2 regions of the Bacillus sp. z50 genome follow, and region 1 is predicted to be linked to the other one. Evidence: a T-box and tRNA genes for the amino acid it is inferred to sense, from the RefSeq annotation. Region 1 holds a T-box; the other holds one or more tRNA genes.

Region 1 (21,036 bases):
GGGCAGTAGCAATCGTTTCAAACACTTTAATAGCAACTTTAGTAATATCGAAATCAATACCATTCGGTAAGCTATCCAGATGTTTAATATACAGCTCTTTATTTCCGCCTCCGCCAGGCAACAAACCGACACCCGTCTCAACCAATCCTATATATGACTCAGATGATGCCTGGATTTTTGCGGCTGGCAAGCAAATTTCAGCTCCTCCGCCAAGCGTCATATTAAATGGCGCAGCGACAACCGGTTTATTGCTGTATTTAATATTCATCATTGCTTGCTGGAATTGACGTGTAATCATTTCTACATCAAATATATTGTCGTCCTGTACTTCCATTAAAATCATGGCCAGGTTGGCTCCAACGCAGAAGTTTTTGCCCTGGTTTCCGATAACTAATCCTTTGTAGTTTTTATCCACTTCTTCAATTGCATAATTGATCATTTGAATAATATCAAAGCCAATCGCATTATTCGGAGAATGGAATTCTAGCAAAGCCACACCATCACCAATATCAATCAGGCTCGCACCGCTATTTTTCTTAATGACCCCTTTTTGTTTCTTAATCAACTTCAGATTTATGATTTTTTCGTTTACTTCAACCTCTTGATATTCACCATTTGCATAATAAAGGGTTCCGTTATCCCCTTCTTTATAGAAGGTTGTGTTACCGTTTTCAATCATTTGTGTGATCCATTCAGGAATATTGCGTCCTTCCTCCTGCATCCTGGCAACGGATTTCTCTAGGCCAATTGCATCCCAGGTTTCAAATGGTCCAAGCTGCCAACCGAATCCCCATTTCATGGCCTGATCGATTGCAACAATATCATCGGCAATGTCGCTAAGTAGTTCTGCTGAATAGAGTAAAGTAGGGCTGATTACATTCCATAGCAATTCACCGACACGATCTTTCGCATAAATAAGCGCTTTCAATTTTCTCGCGGCGCCTTTCTCCTGCTTTACCATATCAAGCGAAGGTGCTTTTAGCTTTTTACGCTCTACATATTCCAAAGTGGATGGGTCAAGCTCCAGTATTTCTTTCCCTTTTTTCAGGAAGAATCCCTGCCCTGACTTACTTCCCAACCAGCCGTTATCAAGCATCTTTTTCATAAATTCAGGTACTTCAAATACAGATTTTTCTTCCTCATTATCTACATTGTCATAAACATTTTTAGCTACATGCGCGAATGTATCCAGTCCCACTACATCCAGCGTACGGAAGGTTGCACTCTTTGGACGGCCAATTAAAGGACCAGTTACAGAATCTACTTCCCCGACACTGTAGCCGCGCTCCATCATTTCACGAACAGTTACCAATAAACCGTAAGTCCCAATGCGATTACCGATAAAATTCGGGGTATCTTTAGCAATTACAACCCCTTTTCCTAAAACATCTTCTCCAAATTGTTTCATCGCTTTAACTATTTCAGGCGATGTTGCTTCTGTCGGGATAATTTCCAAAAGCTTTAAATATCTAGGTGGATTAAAGAAATGAGTGCCAAGGAAATGTTTGCGAAAATCTTCTGAACGCCCTTCCGCCATTGCCTCAATGGAAATTCCGGATGTATTTGAACTAATAATACTGCCCGGCTTTCTATATTCATCAATTTGTGAAAACACACTTTGTTTAATATCAAGTCTTTCAACAACGACCTCAATAATCCAGTCGCAATCATTAATTTTTGACAAGTCGTCTTCAAAGTTTCCTGGCTCAATTAAAGATAAATTTTTCTTGGAGGTTAACGGTGCAGGTTTTTGTTTAAGTAGTTTTTGAATGGACATTTGAGCCAATCGATTACGGACTTGCTTGTCTTCAAGAGTTAGCCCCTTTTTTCCCTCATCCGCGGTAAGTTCTCTTGGAACAATATCCAATAGCTTAACCGGAATTCCAATGTTGGCTAAATGTGCTGCAATCCCTGAACCCATGACACCTGATCCAAGTACAGCTACTTTTTTAATTTTAAGGTTCAACATTAATCCCCCTTTAATTTGAATGAATGCTCATTCATTTTTATGACAAAAAAATATGGAATAAAAATCCTACATCTTTAACTATAAAAGATTTTCGAAAATTCCGCAATTAAAAAAGCCATAAAAATGGTAATTTGTTAGAAAGTTTTTATTTGGTCAAACTACTACTGGAGGTGAATTTAATGGCGAAGCTTAAAAAGAATCCAAGCAAAGAAGGAGTCAGTGCGGCAAGTGTAAAAGGCAATGCTGGTCCGCACCATGAAAAACATTATAATAAGGTAAACAGCCAAAATAACCAGTTTAAAAAATAGTCTGCACCTGTTTTATACTATGTACAAGGCGTACTTTTTCGCTCCTATTAAACGCACATAAAATACCCCAAATCTAATGATTTGGGGTATGTGTTTCATCATTATGCCATTACTGTCTCTTCCTGCATAGATATAATCGTTCCCGCATTTCCTTTCAATGCATCTAATGCTTTTTCGAGAGATGTAATAATAGTAGTACGGCCAGGTCTTGATTCTGCAAATTGAATAGCAGCTTCTACTTTAGGAAGCATACTGCCCGGTGCAAAGTGACCTTCTTCAGCCAATGCCTTTATTTCATTGGTTGAAATAGATTCCAGTTTTTGCTGATTAGGCTGATTGTAGTTTATGTAGATATTGTCTACAGCAGTCAAAATAATTAATGAGTCTGCATCCACTAATTCTGCTAACTTCTCAGAAGCAAAATCCTTGTCGATTACTGCCTCAACACCAATCAACTCGTCGTCAGATTGCATAACTGGGATACCGCCGCCTCCTGTAGAAATAACAATTTTTCCACTTTCCACAAGACTATTAATGCTCTTATGCTCCAGGATGCTGACCGGTTTCGGTGAAGGAACGACTCTTCTCCAACCTCTGCCTGCATCTTCCTTAAAGGAAGCACCAGTCTCCTGGATCAATTTCATCGCTTCCTCTTCTGTATAAAAAGGACCAATCGGTTTTGTAGGATTCTTGAAGGCGCCATCGTTTTCATCAACTACGACCCTTGTTACAATGCCCACTACATCTTTATGAATTCCTCTTTTGCTTAGGGCTTTGTCCATGGCATTTTCCAACCAGTATCCAATCATACCTTGTGACATCGCTCCGCAAGTATCAAGTGGCATTGCTGGATTTTTCTCTGAATCAGCCGCTTTTTGCTGAAGAAGGATATTTCCTACTTGTGGACCATTACCATGCGAAATGATAATATCCATTCCATTTTCAACAAGCGTTGCAAGCTGTTCAGCTGTCTTTTCTAGTGCCAGCTGTTGAGCCTTTGCACTGGCATCTCCGGATTGAATGGCATTACCGCCTAAAGCTATCACTACTTTTTTTCTTTCCATAGTTGATTCAATACCTCCAAAAATCAGTCTGTATTTAGAACTCATTAAATGGAAATAGTTCCATTGATCAATCCAACAATCGCCATACCGGCAAATACAACAAACGCTGCTGCAATAGCCAATTCTGTTTTCGTAAATACTTGTTTAATATTCGCTTCTTTCTGTACAGCTCTGTAAATCAGGATACCTGGTGCATATAAAAGCATAGTTAATAGTAAGTATCCAATACCGGCTGCATAAACCATCCAAACACCATATACACTTGCCACAATACCAACAATAATGTTTTTCACGCGATCTGCGGCAGTATCTTGTAAGGAATATTTCAATTGATAGAATGCTGTAAATGCATACGGAATTAAAATAGCTGAAGATGCCAATGAAAATGCAAAGTTATAAGCTTGCTCAGATACAAGGAATGTCAATAGGAACACTTGAATCAGACCATTTGTAATCCATAAAGAATTAGACGGAGCCCCATTTTTATTAACTTTTGCAAACCATTTAGGGAATAATTTATCCTTACCTGCTAAGTAAGGAATCTCGGATGCCAGCAATGTCCAGCCCAACCAAGCACCTAGGACAGAGACTATTAATCCAAGATTGATGAATGTTGCTCCCCATGGACCTACCATTTCTTCAAACACATATGCCATAGACGGATTAGCCAAACCGGCTACTTCTGCACGATTCATTGCACCGATAGACATAATATTAATTAATACGTAAATGATTAACGTACTAATCAAACCAATGACAGTCGCTTTACCAACATCCTTTTTGTCTTTCGCACGGCTGGATAAAACAACCGCTCCTTCAACCCCAATGAACACCCAAAGTGTTACAAGCATAGTGCTCTTTGTTTGGGACATAACATCACTAAATTTGAAGCCAGCACCAGTTCCCCAGAAGTCGTCTAAGAAAATATCCGCATTAAAAGCAAAAATACCAATAATGATAAATAGGAAAATAGGAACTAATTTTGCAATTGTTGTTATTGTATTTACAAGTGTTGCTGAGTGAACTCCTCGTAATACTAAAGCATGCACAGCCCAAAGCAATACGCTGGCACCAATGATTGCAGCTATGTTTTGTCCACCTTCAAACATAGGGATAAAGTAACCAATGGAAGAGAACAAAAGTGTAGCGTATGCTACGTTACCTAACCATGCAGACAGCCAGTAACCCCAAGCACTGTTGAATCCCATGAATTTACCAAATCCAGCTGAAGCATAGCTATAAACTCCACCATCAAGATCCGGTCTTTTATCATTCAAGTTTTGGAAAGATAACGCTAGCGCGACCATCCCTATACCAGTAATTGTCCATCCTAAAATAATTGCACCGGGAGAAGCTGCACCAGCCATATCTGAAGCAAGGTTAAATGCTCCTCCTCCAATCATAGAACCTATAACAATGGCAATTAAGGCAAATAAGCCAATCTTTTTATCTTCTGCCATTTTTTCTTCACCTCGTTAATTTGATAATGGTAGCAGGGAATTGTGTAGAACCAATTCCCTGCTAATCTACTTATTCAATATTTCCTAGTGTCAATGCCATTACAGATTTGATTGTATGCATTCTGTTTTCAGCTTGATCAAATACTTTGGAATGCTTGCTGCGGAAGACTTCATCTGTAACTTCCATTTCAGCTAATCCGTGCTCTTCATGAATCGCACGACCATAAGAAGTTTCTAAGTCATGGAATGCCGGTAAGCAGTGTAAGAAGATCACGTTGTCATTTCCAGTCATTTTGATCATATCCATATTCACTTGATATGGAGCTAATAAAGCGATACGTTCTGCGAACTTGTCTTCTTCTCCCATTGATACCCAAACATCTGTGTAGATAACATCAGCGCCGGATACTGCCTCTTCAACATTAGATGTGATTGTTACACGGCCTTGGGACTCTTTTGCTAATTCCTTAGCAAGTTCAACAATAGATGCTTCTGGGAATAAAGATTCCGGTGAACAGATACGTACATCCATACCAACTTTTGCACCGCCGACAAGTAAGCTGTTTGCTACGTTGTTACGGCCATCCCCAACGTATACGAATTTAACGCCTTTTAAGTGGCCTACATTTTCTTTCACTGTTAAGAAGTCCGCTAAAGTTTGAGTTGGATGCCATAAATCTGTAAGACCATTCCATACAGGAACTCCGGAGTGCTCAGCCAAAGATTCCACTTTTGCATGTTCAAAGCCACGGAATTCGATACCATCAAACATACGGCCTAAAACTTTAGCAGTATCTTCAATAGATTCTTTTTTTCCAAGTTGGATATCATCTTTTCCAAGATACTCAGGATGAGCGCCTAAATCAGTACAAGCTACCGTAAAAGCACAACGTGTACGAGTTGATGGTTTTTCAAATAATAAGGCAATATTTTTACCTTCCATATAACGGTGAGGAATGCCTTGTTTTTTCTTTTCCTTTAACTCAGCAGCAAAATCAATCATGTGTAAGAATTCTTCTTCAGTGAAATCTTTCTCAGCCAAGAAACTTCTACCTTTAAGGTCTGGTCTTGTTTTAATCATTTTATATACTCCCTCCAACGATAACCTTTTAATCAACTAAATCTTTTATTAAATGTCTTCACGTACTAGAGGCATGCTCATGCAGCGTGGGCCCCCACGGCCACGAGACAATTCAGAGCTTTTGATTTCAATAACTTTTACACCATGTTTGCGTAAGCACTCGTTTGAGATATAGTTACGGTCATATGTAACAACTACACCAGGTGCAATCGCCAGTGTATTGGAACCATCATTCCACTGTTCACGTGGAGCTGCGATTTCATCTCCGTCACCACAAAGGATGATTTCAAGTTCAGGCAAGTTAAGCACTTCTTTTAAAGTCTCTTTAATGTCAGTACGGTGTGTGATATTTACATTAAATTCATCAGCGCCTTTTTCAAGGATGTAAATATTCATTTTACCGCCAGGTCCCTGAATCATCGGATGCATTGTAAATTTATTGTAGTCTACCATTGTAAATACAGTATCCAGGTGCATGAATGCACGGCAGCTAGGTATTTCAATAGCTATTACTTTCTTGAATTGATTTTGTTTATTCAAGATGCTAAGCGCGAATTTTTCGATTGCTTTAGCAGATGTTCTTGCTGAAACACCGATTGCGACTACTTCTGGGCTTAATACCAGTTCATCTCCCCCCTCAATTGGGTTATGATAAGTACGGTCAAGCCATACAGGAACATCTTTACCAGCAAAACGTGGATGATGCTTGATAATATATTCCATGAACATGGACTCTCTGCGTCTTGCAGGTTCGCGCATGTTATTAATTGTTAAACCGTTTCCGATAGCTGCTGCCGGGTCCCGCGTAAAATACAGGTTTGGCATTGGATCTGTATAGAATGGATAATGGTCTTCCATCAATTCATACAAATGTGTTTTTTTGCTGATCTCCAGTTCATTTTTGCGGATACCGGACATAATTTTGTCAACCATGTCTTCATTTGAAAATGATAATAAATACTCTTTAAGATTTTCAAATGTACCCTGTACCTTTGCATTGCTTTCTTCAAGCATGCGGCTAACAAATTCCTCTTTCACTTCAGGATTTGTAAGAGATTCTGCAGCAAGCTTCTCAAGGTATAAAACTTCTATTCCTTGATCTCTTAGTGTATTAGCAAAATAATCGTGCTCTTCCTGAATAATCGGCAAATAAGGAATATCATCAAACAATAGTCTCTCCAGATATTCCGGAGTAAGATTTTCTACTTCTTTTCCGGGACGCTTTAACATTACAGTTTTTAAAGTGCCGATTTCAGAAGTAACATGAATTGGATTTGTCATATTGCCTTTCCTCCTGCACACCTTATTTTTCTTACATTTTTAGTGTAAAGGAACGAAAAAAAGAGATTTGTGATTTTTTACACACAAAAAATGTGTAAATCCTCACATAAATCTCTTTAAATAGAAAAGTTTATGTATGAATATTCAATTAATTATTTTTAATTTCCTATTATTTCGCATAACTATGTATATTTTTTTGCATATCATACTTGAAATATAAAAAAATATTTCTTATAAATTTGCAACTGTTCTTAACCTTTCTTCCAGGGCCTCTGCTTGATGGATTGTACGGCAAATAATCATACAGGTATCATTCCCACATATAGTTGCCGCCTTCTCTTCCCACTCAAGTTCATCTAAAATTGCCCCAAATGAGTGGGCATGGCCAGGTAATACTTTTAGGATAATAAAATATTCTATTCTTTCAATATTTAATAATGCGTCTTGCATTTTTTTACGTAGTTTCATTGTGTCATTGTACTTATGATCTCCGATAAATCCATACTTCGTCCCTCCGGTCTTAGATGGATATTTTACCAGGCTTAATTCCCGGATATCTCGAGAAATGGTGGCTTGTGTAATATGCAACCCTTGCTTAGATAATTCTTCGACCAGCTGTTCCTGAGTTTTAATTTCATTATTCTGAATTACCTGCTTAATAATAGCGAGTCTTTTTTCCTTATTCATAATAAAATACTCCTTTTACTAAGTTCTATAATTCTATTTATACTCATTTGTGCATAGATGAGCAATATATTCATACAAAAGAATATTTTGTATTGACTTTCTATTCGGAATTTCTATACTATTTGTATATAAAATAATAAAGATAATATTTATGATGAAGAATAGTACTTAAAATACAAATTATAGCGAGCCGGGAATGGTGAGAGCCTGGTATTAATGGTTTTAAGGAACGCCCTTCTGAAATGCTCATTCGAACAACTTTAGTAGTTTGGGCCGGACTTTTCCGTTATAAAGTTAAGGTGGTTCATTAGAACAAGCAGAGTGGTACCGCGGGTTTACAGCCCGTCTCTTAAAGATTTTTAAGAGGCGGGCTTTTTTTATTATATTTTACGGAGGCTGAGGATATGGATATAAAACTAGATGTAGCTTCTCATATGAATGAAGTACTAAAAGGTGACTTAAATCTTGAAACATGCTTGTCTTTGGTCGAAACCCCAAAGAACAAAGAGCATGGAGATTTGGCATTTCCCTGTTTCACTCTCGCAAAACTGTGGAAGCAATCTCCGCAGAAAATTGCAGTAACATTAGCTGACCAACTAAAGGATGAACGTTATGAGGATGTAAAAGCTATTGGACCGTATGTTAACTTTTTCCTCGATAAAAAGTCTATCAGTGAAAGAGTAATGAATACGATATTAACTGATCAACATCAGTACGGCACACTTTCTCTTGGACATGGTGAAAATATCGCAATTGATATGTCTTCACCCAATATCGCCAAGCCCTTTTCGATGGGGCACCTTCGCTCCACAGTAATCGGAGCCTCTATAGCCAATATTATTAAAAAATGCGGTTATACCCCTGTTAAAATTAATCACATTGGTGATTGGGGCACTCAATTCGGAAAATTAATTGTAGCCTATAAAGCTTGGGGAAATGAAGAAAAAGTTAAAAAGAGTCCCATCAGCGAACTTTTAAAGTTATATATTATCTTTCATGAAAAAGCCGAAACAGAACTTGAGCTAGAGCAACAGGGACGTGACTGGTTCAAAAAGCTGGAAGATGGGGACGAAGAAGCCACGAAATTATGGAAATGGTTCAAAGAAGAATCCCTGAAGGAATTCGAGAAAATATATGAGCTGCTTGGCATTCAATTCGACTCTTTTAATGGGGAAGCTTTTTATAATGATAAGATGGCAGAGGTTATAGAAATAATTGAGAATAGCGGCCTGCTTGTAGAAGATCAGGGTGCCATGGTAGTCAAATTAGAGGAAGAGGGATTAACACCTTGTTTAATCAAAAAATCCGATGGTGCGACTCTTTATGTAACACGGGATTTATCAGCTGCTTTATACCGTTACCGTACCTACGACTTTGCCAAGGCTGTATATGTAGTCGGAAATGAACAATCCTTACATTTTAAACAGCTTAAAGCTGTTTTAAAGAAACTTGGATTTGACTGGGCTGACGACATTTCACATGTACCATTCGGAATGATTATGAAAGACGGCAAAAAAATGTCGACTCGTAAAGGAAGAGTGGTCCTCCTCGAGGAAGTGCTGGCCGAATCAATCGAGCTTGCTCGTAAGAATATTGAGAATAAAAATCCTGATTTAAATAACAAAGATGAGGTTGCAAGACAAGTAGGCGTAGGAGCTGTTATATTCAACGATTTGAAAAATGACCGTATGAATAATATTGAATTCTCGCTCGAAGACATCCTAAAATTTGAAGGTGAAACTGGTCCCTATTTACAATATACAAATGCTCGTGCCCATTCTATTCTTAGAAAGGCCTTTACTCCTGCTAGTGCATCAGCAGGCTTGAGTGATGAATATAGCTTTGATATTGTAAAGCATTTGCTGGCATTTCCATCCGTGATTGAGCGGTCTTTCAAAAAAATGGAGCCATCCGTTATTGCTAAATACTTGATTGACTTGGCTCAATCATTTAATCGCTATTATGGACATATACGCATATTAGAGAATGACAGTGAATTGCAAAATCGCTTGGCTTTAATAAAATCAATTACCATCGTTCTTGAAGAAGGCATGCATTTATTAGGAATGGAAGCACCGCAGGAAATGTAATCCCAGCTAACCTTCAATAAAAAATATCGGAGAACCGCTTCTATGATACACGGTTCTCCGATATTTTCTATTAAGACCATTATGATTGAATTGTAAATTCAGGTACCCCTTCGAAAGCGGCTAATTCATCAGCTGTAAATTGCACTCTAATCTCTTTTTTTTCATGAACCTGTAAATAAGCTGTTACTTGTTTTTCTTTCTTTACCGAATCGGAAACAGGAAAATGCAACGTTACCTGCTGTGATTGATGCTCATAATTTTGCAGTATAATTTTGCATTCATACAGATTACCTTCATCCTGCTCTTCTATTGTACATTCGCTTTCCAAATATTCTATAGCATTAGCTCCATTCTCAGCAGCATAAATATACGTTTTGGCAGAAGTACTTAATAGACTGTTAATTACAAAAGGAATAGCAAACAATAAGACAACCAAGAATACCGGTTCAAATTTCATATATTTCTTTAAAATCTGAGGATGCTCCATAAATAGCCATTTCAAAAATAACAAGATTCCGCTGACCTGAATGATAATGGATACAATCCAAACATAAGAGACCCCAATCTCGGCTGTAACAGGAATAGAGTACGCTTGAAACAGTTGATGGCCTATAGTTTCATCCTGACCGGGCCATTTCAGTTGTAATACTAACCCCCAAATAAATATAACTGCTCCCAGTGTATGATAGGAAGTTTTGATCACATTACCCCTCCATCCCTTTAGTATAATATTCCTATTATAGTAGGGAGATGGAGAGATTTTCAATTAATCAGTTCATAAATTTTCCTCATATAACTTCTTCTTCAAAATATTCAGGTTTATGAATATGAAGCATTCGATCTTTTATGGATAGAATCTGATCCTTCTTTAATTTATTTACGACCATACTTACGGTTTCTCTGGAGGTTCCGGACATAACAGAAATTTTGGTTGTTGTAATCGGACAGTTAATACGAATGACCCCTGATTCTTCTTCACCCAAATCATTCATTAAATAATCAATCGTATTCAACACTCTTACATGTGCACTAGGGGTCATAACGTTTTTAACTCGATTTTCTTGTACCGCAAGCAACTCATTGACTTGTAGGATTACTTTTTTAAGAAGTGCAGAGTTTTTTGCCACAATACTTTCGAATGCATCCGCTACCATATAGAAGACCCGAATATCTGTTTCTGCAACGGCACTGTGATTGTAGTCCTCATTTTTAAATAAGCCCATATAAGGAAAGACCGTGTTCTTTTTGACGTAACTTGTATATAATAAGCTACCCTGTTGATTCGATTTTTCAAGCATAACAAAGCCTTCAAGCAATATATATATCCTGAGTCTCGGATCTCCTTCAAAAAATAGATATTGACCCTTCTTATATGTTCTTTCATATATAAAAGGCTCCAGTTCTTTTATCTCTTTTTCTGATAAGCACGAAAATAGGTCAACTTGTCTTAATAATTGAATTGCTTTTGCTTTCATTCGAACACCCACTTATATGTATTGTTCAGTTTACTATCAATTCTTCTATTAAATTCAGCTTGCAAACAAAATATGTTTAGAGCTGATAACAATATAAAAATCCCTTTAAGGCAAGATTCTACTTAACCTTATTTCACTCCATTGACATTTAAATTATTTTACAAACATACCGGATGCTGATCGATTGGACCTTATCCTTGCAGTAATATAGTATGGGAGCGAGTAACAATACGTATGATTTGAATATAGTTTCTATTCTATTACTATCAAAATGTATAATATCTCTTCTTTAATATTATCAAAAAATTATATTAAAATAATTAAAAGTAGATAAAAACACAAAAAAGTATGTATTTTTAATAAATTTATTATTAAAATACATACTTTTTTTAACTCTATACATATTTGTTTAATTGGAACGTCATTTACATTCTCGCAGCACTACTTATTTTTGCCTGATTCAATTCAACATTTGCTTCTTCTATAAGAATAGAGTAATCTAAATTGTCTGTCGCTACCCGTGTAGACGCTCCCATAGATACAGTGAAATCAATTATATTAGATGCTAATTTATTTTCATCTACAAGCTGAATAAGCCCATTTCTTAATTCGGCTTGCCTCTCTCTTATTTGTTTACCAAATAGTCCTGAAAAGATGACAGCAAATCTGCTTCCCTCTATATGAGCTACCACTCCCTCTCCGTTCACTGCCACGCATAATTTTTTAGATACTTCCATTAATACTTGGTCACTATAGGTAAATTCCTGATCTCTCCTATACTCCTTCGTATAATCAATTTCGATTAAATATAATGTAACAGGTGTTCCAGACTTTTTAGATTCAAGCCAAACCTCAGTTAAATAAGAATTAAAATAACGTCGATTTGGGATATTTAGAATATAATCTGTGAATGACATTTGCCGTAATTGTTCATTTTTTTCATTTAATAGTTTTATTGAATTAAATTGGTCAGTTATCTCACTGAATACGAGTACAACTGCTTCTATATGTTTATCTGCATTTAAAACAGGATTGGCACTAACTTCGAGCCAAATAGGCTGTTGAAATTTGAAATTTTTTATGCCTATAACTTCTTTTTCAACCGGTTTACACGTATTTAATGAAACCGATATTGGGATATCATTTTTATGCATTAGATTTCCATTTCTGTCTACGAGTCCCCATAGGCCATCAATCAATGATACAGAAGAAGCACTTTCAGCTGCTATTCCAAGGATCTCACTCCCAACTCGATTTATATCAATAATTTTCCCTTGGGAATCACTGATAATGATTCCATATAAAATCGAATTAATAGATTGTCCCCTCTCCATATCACCCACGTTTATTGGCTGTCTGGATATGTAATAGGATTGAAGACTAATAACAAAAATCAATAAACCAGAGAGGAGGATTGTTCCAAATTCCAAATGTTCATAATCAAATAGGATTACTATAAAATTCAAGCCTAATAACAAGAGAAACAGAGTGAGAAATACCGGATAATATCCTATAAATAAACCCGGTAATTTTCCATATGACTTTTGTCTCATTCATTCACCTTTTCTTTACATATTATTTATATAGTTCGCACTTATGTGGTTTTATATGACTATCTCTTTATTATAAAATAAAAAATAACAATAAATGCCATGTAACATATTCTTAAACTAAATATAAAATAGTAATTTATCATTCATAAAAAACATCTATTTTGAGCCATATTAGATTGTTATTAAACAAAAAATACCCCCTGCCGATTTAAGATCAGCAAGAGGTATTCAATGTTAATTTCCTTATGAAGATGTAGAAAACATGTATTTCTTATGATGGTATCTTATGCTGAATATTAATCCGAGCGCCATCATATTGCCGAGCAATGAACTTCCCCCATAGCTTAAAAATGGTAAAGGAATACCGGTAATCGGCAGCAAGCCGATCGTCATCCCAATATTTTCAAACACATGGAAAGTCAGCATACAGATTACACCAACACATATATAGGTATTAAAATCATTTTTAGTTTCAAGTCCAATTTTTGTCATGTTATAGATCAATAAGAAGAATAAGCTGATGACAATACTTGAACCAAGGAATCCGTATTCTTCTCCAATGACAGCAAATATGAAATCTGTGTGACCTTCTGGCAAGTAAACTTCCCTATTTCCAAATCCCTTACCGGATGTGGTGCCGGATCCAATCGCTAATAGTGATTTAATTAACTGGTATCCTTCTGAGGAAGTATAGTTATACGGATCAAGCCATGCATATATACGCCCAAATTGATACTGTTTAACATGGAAATATTTCTCCATAATATTTGGATGCCATACAACGAGGTAAAAAATAACTCCAACTAACAGTGTGCCACCGCCAAATATCGGTAAAAGCAATTTCCAAGTGATACCCGATACAAAAATCATCCCAACCATAATCGCAATCATGACAAGAGAAGTACCCAAATCGGGCTGTTTCATGACAAGCAAAATCGGAATAGCTGTAGTAAGTACGATTTTACATAAAAGGATGAAGTCCGTTTGAAGTGTTTTAATCCGATGCTTCAAATGATGATTTTGGATAAGAGCCGCCAACGCCAAAATTAGAAATACCTTCATAAATTCCGATGGCTGAATTGAACCAATACCAGGAAATCTAAACCAGCTCTTTGCTCCATTGACAACTGGAGCAATACTTGTTGGTGCAATTATAATGGTCATCAATAGAAATAAGCCAAAGAAGTATAAATACCAGCTCATTTTTTTCATTTGGTCAGCATCAAATCTCATGATCACAAATGCAAGGCTGATTCCTACGATATACCAGACAATTTGCTTTACAAGAAAGTTTTCGGCATATTGACCTGTCGTTTGTGCACTATATATAGCCATACAGCTTGTTATAAAAAGCAAAAATACAATAAATAGAAGACCATAATCTATTCTCGACGTGAAATTTTTATTGTTAGACATGATAAACCACCATATTCATTACTAGTTAGGCCAGTAGCCATTTTCTTTATTATACTTGAACAAGATAAAATCACAACTGACACGGCATCAAGAATATAATTCCTGAAAAAGATAATTATACATATAAATCATTATCAATTCCACTTTCTGCAATACAGTTCTTCTTTTTACTATTTTTAATGGATTCTAATTGTACCAGTTTTATAGATTTGAACTACAAACATTTGCATCTGCAAGGAATCTTGAAATCGTTAATTTTTTCTATTTTCCATGATTAGTGTTAATGAGAAAAGTAATAAGGGTACATACTACTAAAGAGCTGACTAAAGGAGTGATCTTTTATGGAACATAAATCTAAACAAACATTCCGTCATACATATATTCCTTTAACTTCCTCTACAAGCGGAATGGGTATTGAGGTAAAAGAAGATATTTATGTCCTGAATACGCAAATTGTCAATGTGACACTGGCCGGACTTCCTAATCAAGACAATTTTGTTCTGATTGATGCCGGTATGCCTAAAGCAGATGACGAAATTATTGAAGCAGTAAACAAACGGTTCGGTGAAGGCAGTATGCCAAAAGCGATTATTTTAACACACGGCCACTTTGACCATGTTGGTGCACTCGAAGAATTACTGGATAAGTGGGATGTGCCCGTATATGCACATGAGCTGGAAATCCCTTATTTAACCGGACAAAAGAATTATCCTGAACCTGACTATAAAGCAGAGGGCGGACTTGTTCCGGATATTGCCCGCTTCTTTCCTAATCACGGCATTGATCTTGGCAATAAAGTGCAACCTCTTCCTGCTGATGGGAGTGTTCCTGAAATGCCTGGATGGAGATGGATCCATACGCCTGGGCATACACCTGGACATATTTCATTATACCGAGAAGATGACGGCTTCCTGATTGCCGGAGATGCATTTGTTGGTGTAAAACAGGAATCCCTTTATAAAGTCCTTACTCAAAAACAAGAAATCAGCGGTCCGCCCCGTTATTTCACAACAGACTGGAAAGCCGCAAAAGATTCAGTCATACAATTAAACCAGCTAAATCCAAACTTTGCTGTAACAGGTCATGGTCTTCCTCTCCTTGAGGAATATTTAAAAAAAGAGCTTAACATCCTAGCATCCAATTTTGATGAGATGGCCATTCCGAAACACAGTATTTACAAGCAAGAAGAATAGGCACTATTTTTAAAACGGACATCCGTCCTGATGCTCCTAAGACTATCTAGGATTGTCCTGTTAAAATCAACTTCTATAAAAAAAGAGATCAGATGGTTTCTCAACCTCCAATCTCTTTTTTCATTTCCCTATTTCCGTAATCGAAGGATCCATCAGTTAACATACAAAGAGACTCAATCATAAACAGCTGAAATAAATTTGTCATCGGTTACTTATAAAATACGAATCAGCTGATTGTGCAGGTTCCGTATTCTAACATTACAAGAAACTTAACTGTATATTATTTCTCTATCCCTGTATCCTCTATCATATCCCTTTACATAATCTGTAAGATTAGAATAATTCGCACACTTTATGCTGCGATTCCATTTAATTTTAAGGATATAATAAATATTTTTACTTTGTTCGCCTTCTCCAGTGACTTACCTTTTACGAGACAAACACATTGATTGAGCCTCTTTATAGGTTAAAACTTTGTATATGATCCTTCTGCCTTAATAATAACTCAGATTCCATTCAAATAAATGCTTACATTTTGAACTTTTTTGTTAATTATTACCTTTTTGTTTTACACATCCCTCCATATTTCCTATATGATTATCTTAGAAATGTGTAAAGGAGCTGCCAAAGGTGAAAAGGATGCTATTCATAAGTTTTATAGCTATTATAATAATCTTACTTATTTACATATCCATTCTTCAATTCAATATGTATCGCTACGCTAATCAAGAACAGGAGGAAACAATTGATTATATTATTGTACTCGGTGCAAGAGTAAAAGGTGAAACACCATCTCTGTCACTAAAGTACCGTATTGATGCTGCGGCTGATTTTTTAATAAACCATCCTAAATGTATGGCAATCCTATCCGGTGGCCAGGGAGAGGGTGAGGATATTTCAGAAGCTGAGGCAATGAAAAGAGGATTAGAGGAATACGGTATACCAAGCAACAGATTAATCCTCGAAGATGCTTCGACAAACACGAAAGAAAATATATCATTTTCGAAAGAACTTATACCAAGCCACCTAAATTCTGGGGCCGTTGTAACAAATGATTACCACCTCTATCGAACAATCAAAATAGCTGAGAAACTAGGTTTAAAATTAACTGGGATCCCAGCTAAAACACCTAAAATTTCAAGGCTAAAGTCACATGTCAGGGAGTACGCGGCTATAACATCCTATCGGTTAAAAAAAGACATTAGCTGGTGATTGGAATCAAAAAAAGAAATGTAGATCATGGCTGTCCCCATTTTCTGCATTTCTTTTTAGTAACATCTTGTTATTCCCACGGTCTTTTTGTTGTGATGTATTCAGCAAGCTCCTTACTTTGAATACGATGCAGTTTTCGTTTAGCAGCGCGAATGCTCCCTGTCTCATTCAGTTTCTTCTCTTCCTCAGTTTCAGGGACGATGGTTGGAACACGACATGGCTTTCCTCCTTCATCTAGTGCAACAAAAGTAAGAAATGCTGTGGCTGCAATTTTACGTTCTCCACTCATTAAATTTTCAGCAATTACCTTTACAAATACCTCCATAGAGCTCTTACCAGTATAGGTCACATATGACTCCAAACATACAGAGTCCCGGGTTGTAATGGGATTTAGAAAATCTACAGAATCTGTTGAAGCCGTAACCACCGTTTTACGGCTATGTCTCGTCGCTGAAAGTGAAGCTGTCATATCAATATCACTCATTAACTTTCCGCCAAATAACGTATTATGATCGTTTACATCGCTCGGAAATATACGGTTTGTTTTTACAATTCTTGTTTCACTGCATGTCTTTGTTTCCAAGTTGTTACCTTCTTTCCTTCTATACGCTCATTTATTCTTTTTATATCTTACTATATGGAATGTTTCAACCAATACGATTCAGTGTACAGACAATATTAGTACAATTTAAGGAATCATCAAATTTGATAAATTGCTGTATAAATTATTTAATTAAATTATGGTATGCGTATAATTCCCATAACCTTTCCTGAAGGAGGAATTTAATTGAAGAGATTATTAGCCGCACTAACAGATAGGGTTACTACTAAACGCGGCATGTGGATAACGTTAATTGCATGGTTAGTGGTGACCTTAGGATTATTCTTATTTGCACCAAGTGCCAAAGATTATGATGTGTCGAGTATACAAACATTACCTGATGATGCAAAATCCGTTATTGCCAACGAAGAACTGAACAAATATTTTAAAGATGATCAGGGGGTCCCAGCCCTTTTAGTATTCTCAGCTGAGTCAGGAAAAGCAGACACGCAGACAATAAGTCAAGCGATGGATGTCATTATTAAGGAAAATATAGAGGGTGTTAAGGAAGCAGTTCCTTTTTCTCAACTGCCTCCACAGGCACAGGCACAATTTTTATCAAAGGATGAAACAACAGCTGTTATTCCGCTTAATTTCGAAAGCTCACTTGAATCAAAAGAGATTGAAGCCGGCATTGAGGATATCTATGCTGCAGTAGAAGATACCACTGCTGACATGACATTCAAGATTACTGGACCGGCGGGAATTGCCGCTGATACATTGGGCTTATTTTCAAAAGCCGACCTTGTTTTATTATTTTCAACAGTTGGATTGATTCTAATCCTGTTAATTGTTATTTATCGTTCCCCATTATTGGCACTTATTCCACTTCTGGCAGCCGGTTTTGTGTATATAGTGGTTGATCAGGTACTTGGTATAATGGGAAAAGCCGGTTTGGAAATGAGTACCCAATCTCTATCCATTATGACCATTCTCTTATTTGCAGCTGTAATAGATTATTCTCTATTTGTCTTTGCACGATATCGAGAAGAACTGAAACGTTATACCAGCAAGCATGAAGCAATGAGTTTGGCGATGCGAGAAACAGGCGAACCTGTTTTCTTCTCAGGCGGGACGGTTTTGGCTGCCATGCTTGTCCTATTCCTGGCTAAAAATGGGGACTATCAAAGCTTTGCACCTACCTTTGCCACAACGATGTTTATCATCATGATCGCATCAGTGACACTCGTTCCGGCTTTATTTACCCTATTTGGCCGAAAATCCTTTTGGCCTAAGGTCCCTCAGGTTGGGGAAAGTAATCAAACAAAAGCTACTTTCTGGTCCAGAACTGCAAACTTTGTTACCACCAAGCCTTTAATGGCTGGAGGAATTGTATTTGCTATTCTGCTTATCTCTGCCTTAAACATATTTAATATAAAATATGAATTTGATACAGTAAAAGGATTCCCAGAGGATATGCAATCTCGCGAAGGCTATGAGATTGTGGAAGAAAAGTTCGATAAAGGTGACTTGGCACCAACAACTGTTTTACTTAAATCTGAACAATCTATTTCAAAGGAACAAAGTGAAAAACTTGCAAAGTCACTTGAAGAACAAAATCTGGTGGCAAGTATTCGCCAATCAGGTGCTACTGAAGATGGGAAAGCACTACAGTACAGCCTTTCATTTTCAGAAAGTCCATATGCATTAGAATCCTTAGATGCTTTAGAGTCTATACGAGACAAATCAGATACACTCTTAAAAGAAGCAGACATTGAAGGGGAGCTATACTTCGCTGGAGAAACTGCTACCAAAGTGGACGATCGAACTATTAATGATCGAGATATTATCGTGATTGTCATTGCAGAAACATTACTCATTTTAGTTCTACTATTTGTTTTGACCAGATCATTCAAGATGCCTATCTATATGATGGGAACGATTTTGCTATCCTTCCTGGCAGCTTTAGGTCTTGGAACATTTTTAACAGATATCCTATTTGGTATTGATGCTATTAACACCCGTGTACCGCTGTATGCTTTCGTATTCCTTGTAGCACTGGGTATCGATTATAATATTATTTTAATATCCAGATACAAAGAAGAACGTGAAAAGCACCCTGTTAAAAAAGCCGTAGAAATCGCGGTGGCCAATACAGGCGGTGTCATTTCCTCCGCAGGAATTATTCTTGCGGCCACATTCGCTGTATTAATGACGCAGCCCATTGCCGTTTTATTTGTTTTTGGTTTTATTGTAGCAATAGGCATTATATTGGATACATTCCTTGTAAGAGGCCTATTACTGCCTTCTCTAATCCTGTTCTTTGAAAAAGATGCAGATCAACAGAAAGAAGTTCATTCAACTAAACTGTAATTTAACCCACCAATACCCGGTATTGATGACAGGATTTAAATGTCACCGATACCGGGTATTGATATTTTATAGTTTGGAAAAGAATAATTTGATCCGTCTTTCATTATATTCACCAAAATCAACCATTATAGAAAGTATGACTGTGTATCAATATCCGAATCACTAGGAGGACAGGATATGACCGAACAAAATTTTGCTAAACAACAGGAAGAACAACGACTATCAACCATTATCAAGATTATTGAGAATAAAGCCAATAAGCTGAACCAATCATCAGGTGGACTCAAGGATGAAGTCATTTATATTCGCAAAACCTTTTGGGAAGATGTCACCGTCAATATGGACAATGTTGAGGATGCAGTCGAAACATTGGCGAGCATAAAACAGCAATCTGAATTACTGTCAGAAAGAGAAAGAACCCAACATCAGATTACGAAGCAACTAAAAACACTGGACCTACTTAAAGACTCCCCATATTTCGGCAGGATTGATTTTCATGAAGACGGTGAAGAACAAATAGATCAAGTCTATATTGGAATTGCTTCTCTAATGGATCAGAACAATGAAAATTTCCTGATCTATGATTGGCGTGCCCCAATCTCGAGTCTATACTATGACCACTCACCCGGACCCGCTGAATATCAAACACTCGAAGGGTCCATCACGGGCACGATGGAGCTAAAGAGACAATATATCATCAAAAATGGAAAGCTTAAAAGTATGTTTGATACCGGCTTAACAATAGGGGATGAACTCTTAAAAGAAGTTCTTGGCACCCGTGCGGATAATCAAATGAAGAATATTGTTGCCACGATTCAAAAAGAGCAAAATAAAATTATTCGTAACGTACAAAGTAAGTATTTGGTCGTCCAGGGTGTGGCCGGAAGCGGTAAAACTTCGGCTGCCCTTCAGCGCGTGGCTTTTTTACTATATCGTTATTTTGGGAAGATTAAATCAGATCATATCTTATTATTTTCTCCAAATCCCTTATTCAACAGCTATATAGCCACTGTTCTGCCTAATTTAGGTGAAGAAAACATGCAACAAATTACTTTTCAGGATTATATCGAAAAGTATGTAGGTAACGAATTTGATATCGAGGATCCTTTTCAGCAAATGGAATACGTATTGAAAAATGAACAGGATGAATATTACCAGGCTCGACTTGAAGGAATTCGTTTTAAATCCCATTTGCAGTATAAACAATTGATAGATGCCTATATTCACCATCTCAGTCGACAGGATTTAAAATTTAAAACAATTTCTTTTCGCGGTGAAACACTTATTTCGGCAAGTGAAATTGCGGAATACTTTTACTCTCTTGATAACAGGA
Region 2 (3,059 bases), on a different contig from region 1:
TGAGGCCTTCCCGCTTCGGTTTTGAAGGAGCATCCGAATGTCATTACCATCGTCGAGAAGCTATGCTTGGAGGAACTACCATGATTTAGTAGAATGAAAGAAAATAAGCCGGGTGGGGGAATGTTCCCGACGGTCTCTTTTGGAGGGGAATGACATGGTTGGCGTAAAAACGGTGAATCTTGACGGCGAAGAAATCCATATTTTTAATAGTGCGATATATATTTTGGAAACTTCATCCGGATTTTCATTGGAGCTCGACATCATCGTGAGCGAGGTAGCCCTAAAGAAATATAGCAGTCGCGAGAGCATTATCGCTGAAATTGAGCTGACCGATAACCGAGTAATCAGCTCATTCATGTACATAAAATCAATTCCTGGTCGTCTCCCGCAGTTGAACTTGAATTGCGTGATCGATGATCCCTTTGAGCACCAGGGCATTGACCATATCGATGAGAACCAGATTGATTTTCCAGACATTGACAAGGGGATTTCCCTTGCCGACATCAGGAAAGTCGAGATGCCTGATGAAAAGATCACCCTTAAGCTCACGCTGCCAATTGACCAAGTCGAATGGCTTCGCGGAAAAACATCAAAAGAACTCAAACAGATATTTAAAGCTATTATCTATGACCATATGAATTAAGTATACCTACATATTTTAAAGAAAATAGAGGGAGACTGATGAAAGAACTGTTTCTATAGGCTTGATTGGTGCATACGAAGCGAAGAATGAGAGTTACTTCTTCATTACCAATTGGTAATCAGGAATGGAATCATAAAGCAATAAATATCAATAGCGATAAAAAAGAAGTGAACAATTATTAATGATCAATAGGATTGATATTTCAACTGTATTTAATGGTAATTACACGGCAACTTTTTGGTTTTTGATATTAGAATCATTAAAGGTATTGTTAAGTAGGTAAAAGTTAATTGGAAAAACGAGAAAAAAATCTCTAAAAGTTAATATTCAATTCATGAAATCTTCAAAAGTTATATGGAGAAGGTAGGAGATTTTTTATACTAGAATTGGTATCTATATTTCTAATGGTGCTAGGAATATCACTCTTTCCGTTTCAAACTGTAACATGATAGTTATGCCTTCCTAAGATAATTTAAAATATAAATAGGATAATAAGGATCTTGAGTTGTTTATATAGCGTATAAGCAAGGGTTCAAACAACATATGAGGAACCTGTATCCCTATGTATGATAGATGTATTCATGGAATTTTAATCTTTTTGATATAAGAAGAAAAATAAATTAATATTACCATATATTACTTATTGAAATATAGATAAATACATATTAGAATAATAAAGCAGTCAACGAGAGGGTTTGAAATTAATCAATTAGAAGCTCGAGGATTGCAGGTACAAGTCCTTTATGGCTCACCATCTATAAACATGCGGGTGTGGCGGAATTGGCAGACGCACCAGACTTAGGATCTGGCGCCTTACGGCGTGGGGGTTCGACTCCCTTCACCCGCACTTATATGCGGAAGTAGTTCAGTGGTAGAACACCACCTTGCCAAGGTGGGGGTCGCGGGTTCGAATCCCGTCTTCCGCTCCAATGCCAAGTGATATGCCGGGGTGGCGGAATTGGCAGACGCACAGGACTTAAAATCCTGCGGTAGGTGACTACCGTGCCGGTTCGAGACCGGCCCTCGGCACTAGTTTTTTGCAAGAATGCGCCCGTAGCTCAATTGGATAGAGCGTTTGACTACGGATCAAAAGGTTAGGGGTTCGACTCCTCTCGGGCGCGCCATTCCTTTGCGGGAAGTAGCTCAGCTTGGTAGAGCACTTGGTTTGGGACCAAGGGGTCGCAGGTTCGAATCCTGTCTTCCCGACCATTCTAAAAAATATGGGGCCTTAGCTCAGCTGGGAGAGCGCCTGCTTTGCACGCAGGAGGTCAGCGGTTCGATCCCGCTAGGCTCCACCATTACTTAAACCCAATAGGATTTTGATTTTGGCGGTGTAGCTCAGGTGGTTAGAGCAGACGGCTCATAACCGTCCGGTCGCAGGTTCGAGTCCTACAAGATACACAACCTATATGGAGGAATACCCAAGTCTGGCTGAAGGGACCGGTCTTGAAAACCGGGAGGCGGGTTAAACCGCGCGGGGGTTCGAATCCCTCTTCCTCCGCCATATATACCTTAAATACCTTGTAGTATATGGAAACAAATTATTATTGTCGCGGGGTGGAGCAGTCTGGTAGCTCGTCGGGCTCATAACCCGAAGGTCGCAGGTTCAAATCCTGTCCCCGCAATAAATGGTCCGGTAGTTCAGTTGGTTAGAATGCCTGCCTGTCACGCAGGAGGTCGCGGGTTCGAGTCCCGTCCGGACCGCCATTTACATAATGAAGTTGGCTCAGTAGCTCAGTCGGTAGAGCAAAGGACTGAAAATCCTTGTGTCGGCGGTTCGATTCCGTCCTGAGCCACCATTATAAAATAAGTTTTAATATGTTTAATCTTACCTAAGTATTATGCCGGTGTAGCTCAATTGGTAGAGCAACTGACTTGTAATCAGTAGGTTGGGGGTTCAAGTCCTCTTGCCGGCACTCAAAATAATCGGAGGGGTAGCGAAGTGGCTAAACGCGGCGGACTGTAAATCCGCTCCTTCGGGTTCGGCAGTTCGAATCTGCCCCCCTCCACCATTTATAATAGGGGCATAGTTTAAAGGTAGAACAGAGGTCTCCAAAACCTCCAGTGTGGGTTCAATTCCTACTGCCCCTGCCAATAAATATGGCGATTAGAGAGAAATGGTTAACGCATCGGATTGTGGTTCCGCCATTCTTGGGTTCGTTTTTCATCAGCCCTCCCATTGTTGCGGGTGTAGTTTAGTGGTAAAACCTCAGCCTTCCAAGCTGATGATGAGGGTTCGATTCCCTTCACCCGCTCCAAAAATATCATAATGGGCCTATAGCTAAGCTGGTTAGAGCACACGCCTGATAAGTGTCAGGTCGATAGTTTGAGTCGCCCATACTATTATTCCGCAGTAGCTCAGTGGTAGAGCACTCGGCTGTTAACCGAGCGGTCGTAGGTTCGAATCCTACCTGCG

The links. The T-box of region 1 lies ahead of argS (arginine--tRNA ligase). A T-box ahead of a tRNA ligase gene usually reads a tRNA of that ligase, here a tRNA-Arg.
Region 2: it has a tRNA-Arg gene. The T-box ahead of argS (arginine--tRNA ligase) is inferred to sense a tRNA for this amino acid. The anticodon was not compared.

What each region holds. Positions count from the first base shown of each region.
Region 1 covers NZ_JBZFQL010000003.1:501,366-522,401, reverse strand. The annotation lists gene AC4G3N_RS11830 (3-hydroxyacyl-CoA dehydrogenase/enoyl-CoA hydratase family protein) at 1-1,969, opposite strand, end outside; gene AC4G3N_RS11825 (YuzL family protein) at 2,149-2,277, shown strand; gene arcC (carbamate kinase) at 2,379-3,341, opposite strand; gene arcD (arginine-ornithine antiporter) at 3,386-4,801, opposite strand; gene argF (ornithine carbamoyltransferase) at 4,872-5,882, opposite strand; gene arcA (arginine deiminase) at 5,931-7,163, opposite strand; gene argR (arginine repressor) at 7,395-7,850, opposite strand; T-box leader at 7,993-8,203, shown strand; gene argS (arginine--tRNA ligase) at 8,255-9,940, shown strand; gene AC4G3N_RS11790 (hypothetical protein) at 10,020-10,643, opposite strand; gene AC4G3N_RS11785 (Crp/Fnr family transcriptional regulator) at 10,729-11,415, opposite strand; gene AC4G3N_RS11780 (sensor domain-containing diguanylate cyclase) at 11,841-12,968, opposite strand; gene rodA (rod shape-determining protein RodA) at 13,212-14,384, opposite strand; gene AC4G3N_RS11770 (MBL fold metallo-hydrolase) at 14,726-15,577, shown strand; gene AC4G3N_RS11765 (YdcF family protein) at 16,217-16,789, shown strand; gene AC4G3N_RS11760 (acyl-CoA thioesterase) at 16,860-17,372, opposite strand; gene AC4G3N_RS11755 (MMPL family transporter) at 17,577-19,703, shown strand; gene helD (RNA polymerase recycling motor HelD) at 19,881-21,036, shown strand, end outside.
Region 2 covers NZ_JBZFQL010000002.1:40,611-43,669, reverse strand. The annotation lists gene AC4G3N_RS06085 (hypothetical protein) at 155-643, shown strand; tRNA gene AC4G3N_RS06080 (tRNA-Leu) at 1,409-1,490, shown strand; tRNA gene AC4G3N_RS06075 (tRNA-Gly) at 1,498-1,572, shown strand; tRNA gene AC4G3N_RS06070 (tRNA-Leu) at 1,587-1,672, shown strand; tRNA gene AC4G3N_RS06065 (tRNA-Arg) at 1,691-1,767, shown strand; tRNA gene AC4G3N_RS06060 (tRNA-Pro) at 1,776-1,852, shown strand; tRNA gene AC4G3N_RS06055 (tRNA-Ala) at 1,866-1,941, shown strand; tRNA gene AC4G3N_RS06050 (tRNA-Met) at 1,975-2,044, shown strand; tRNA gene AC4G3N_RS06045 (tRNA-Ser) at 2,055-2,147, shown strand; tRNA gene AC4G3N_RS06040 (tRNA-Met) at 2,195-2,268, shown strand; tRNA gene AC4G3N_RS06035 (tRNA-Asp) at 2,274-2,350, shown strand; tRNA gene AC4G3N_RS06030 (tRNA-Phe) at 2,367-2,442, shown strand; tRNA gene AC4G3N_RS06025 (tRNA-Thr) at 2,487-2,559, shown strand; tRNA gene AC4G3N_RS06020 (tRNA-Tyr) at 2,572-2,655, shown strand; tRNA gene AC4G3N_RS06015 (tRNA-Trp) at 2,664-2,737, shown strand; tRNA gene AC4G3N_RS06010 (tRNA-Gly) at 2,828-2,901, shown strand; tRNA gene AC4G3N_RS06005 (tRNA-Asn) at 2,991-3,059, shown strand, end outside.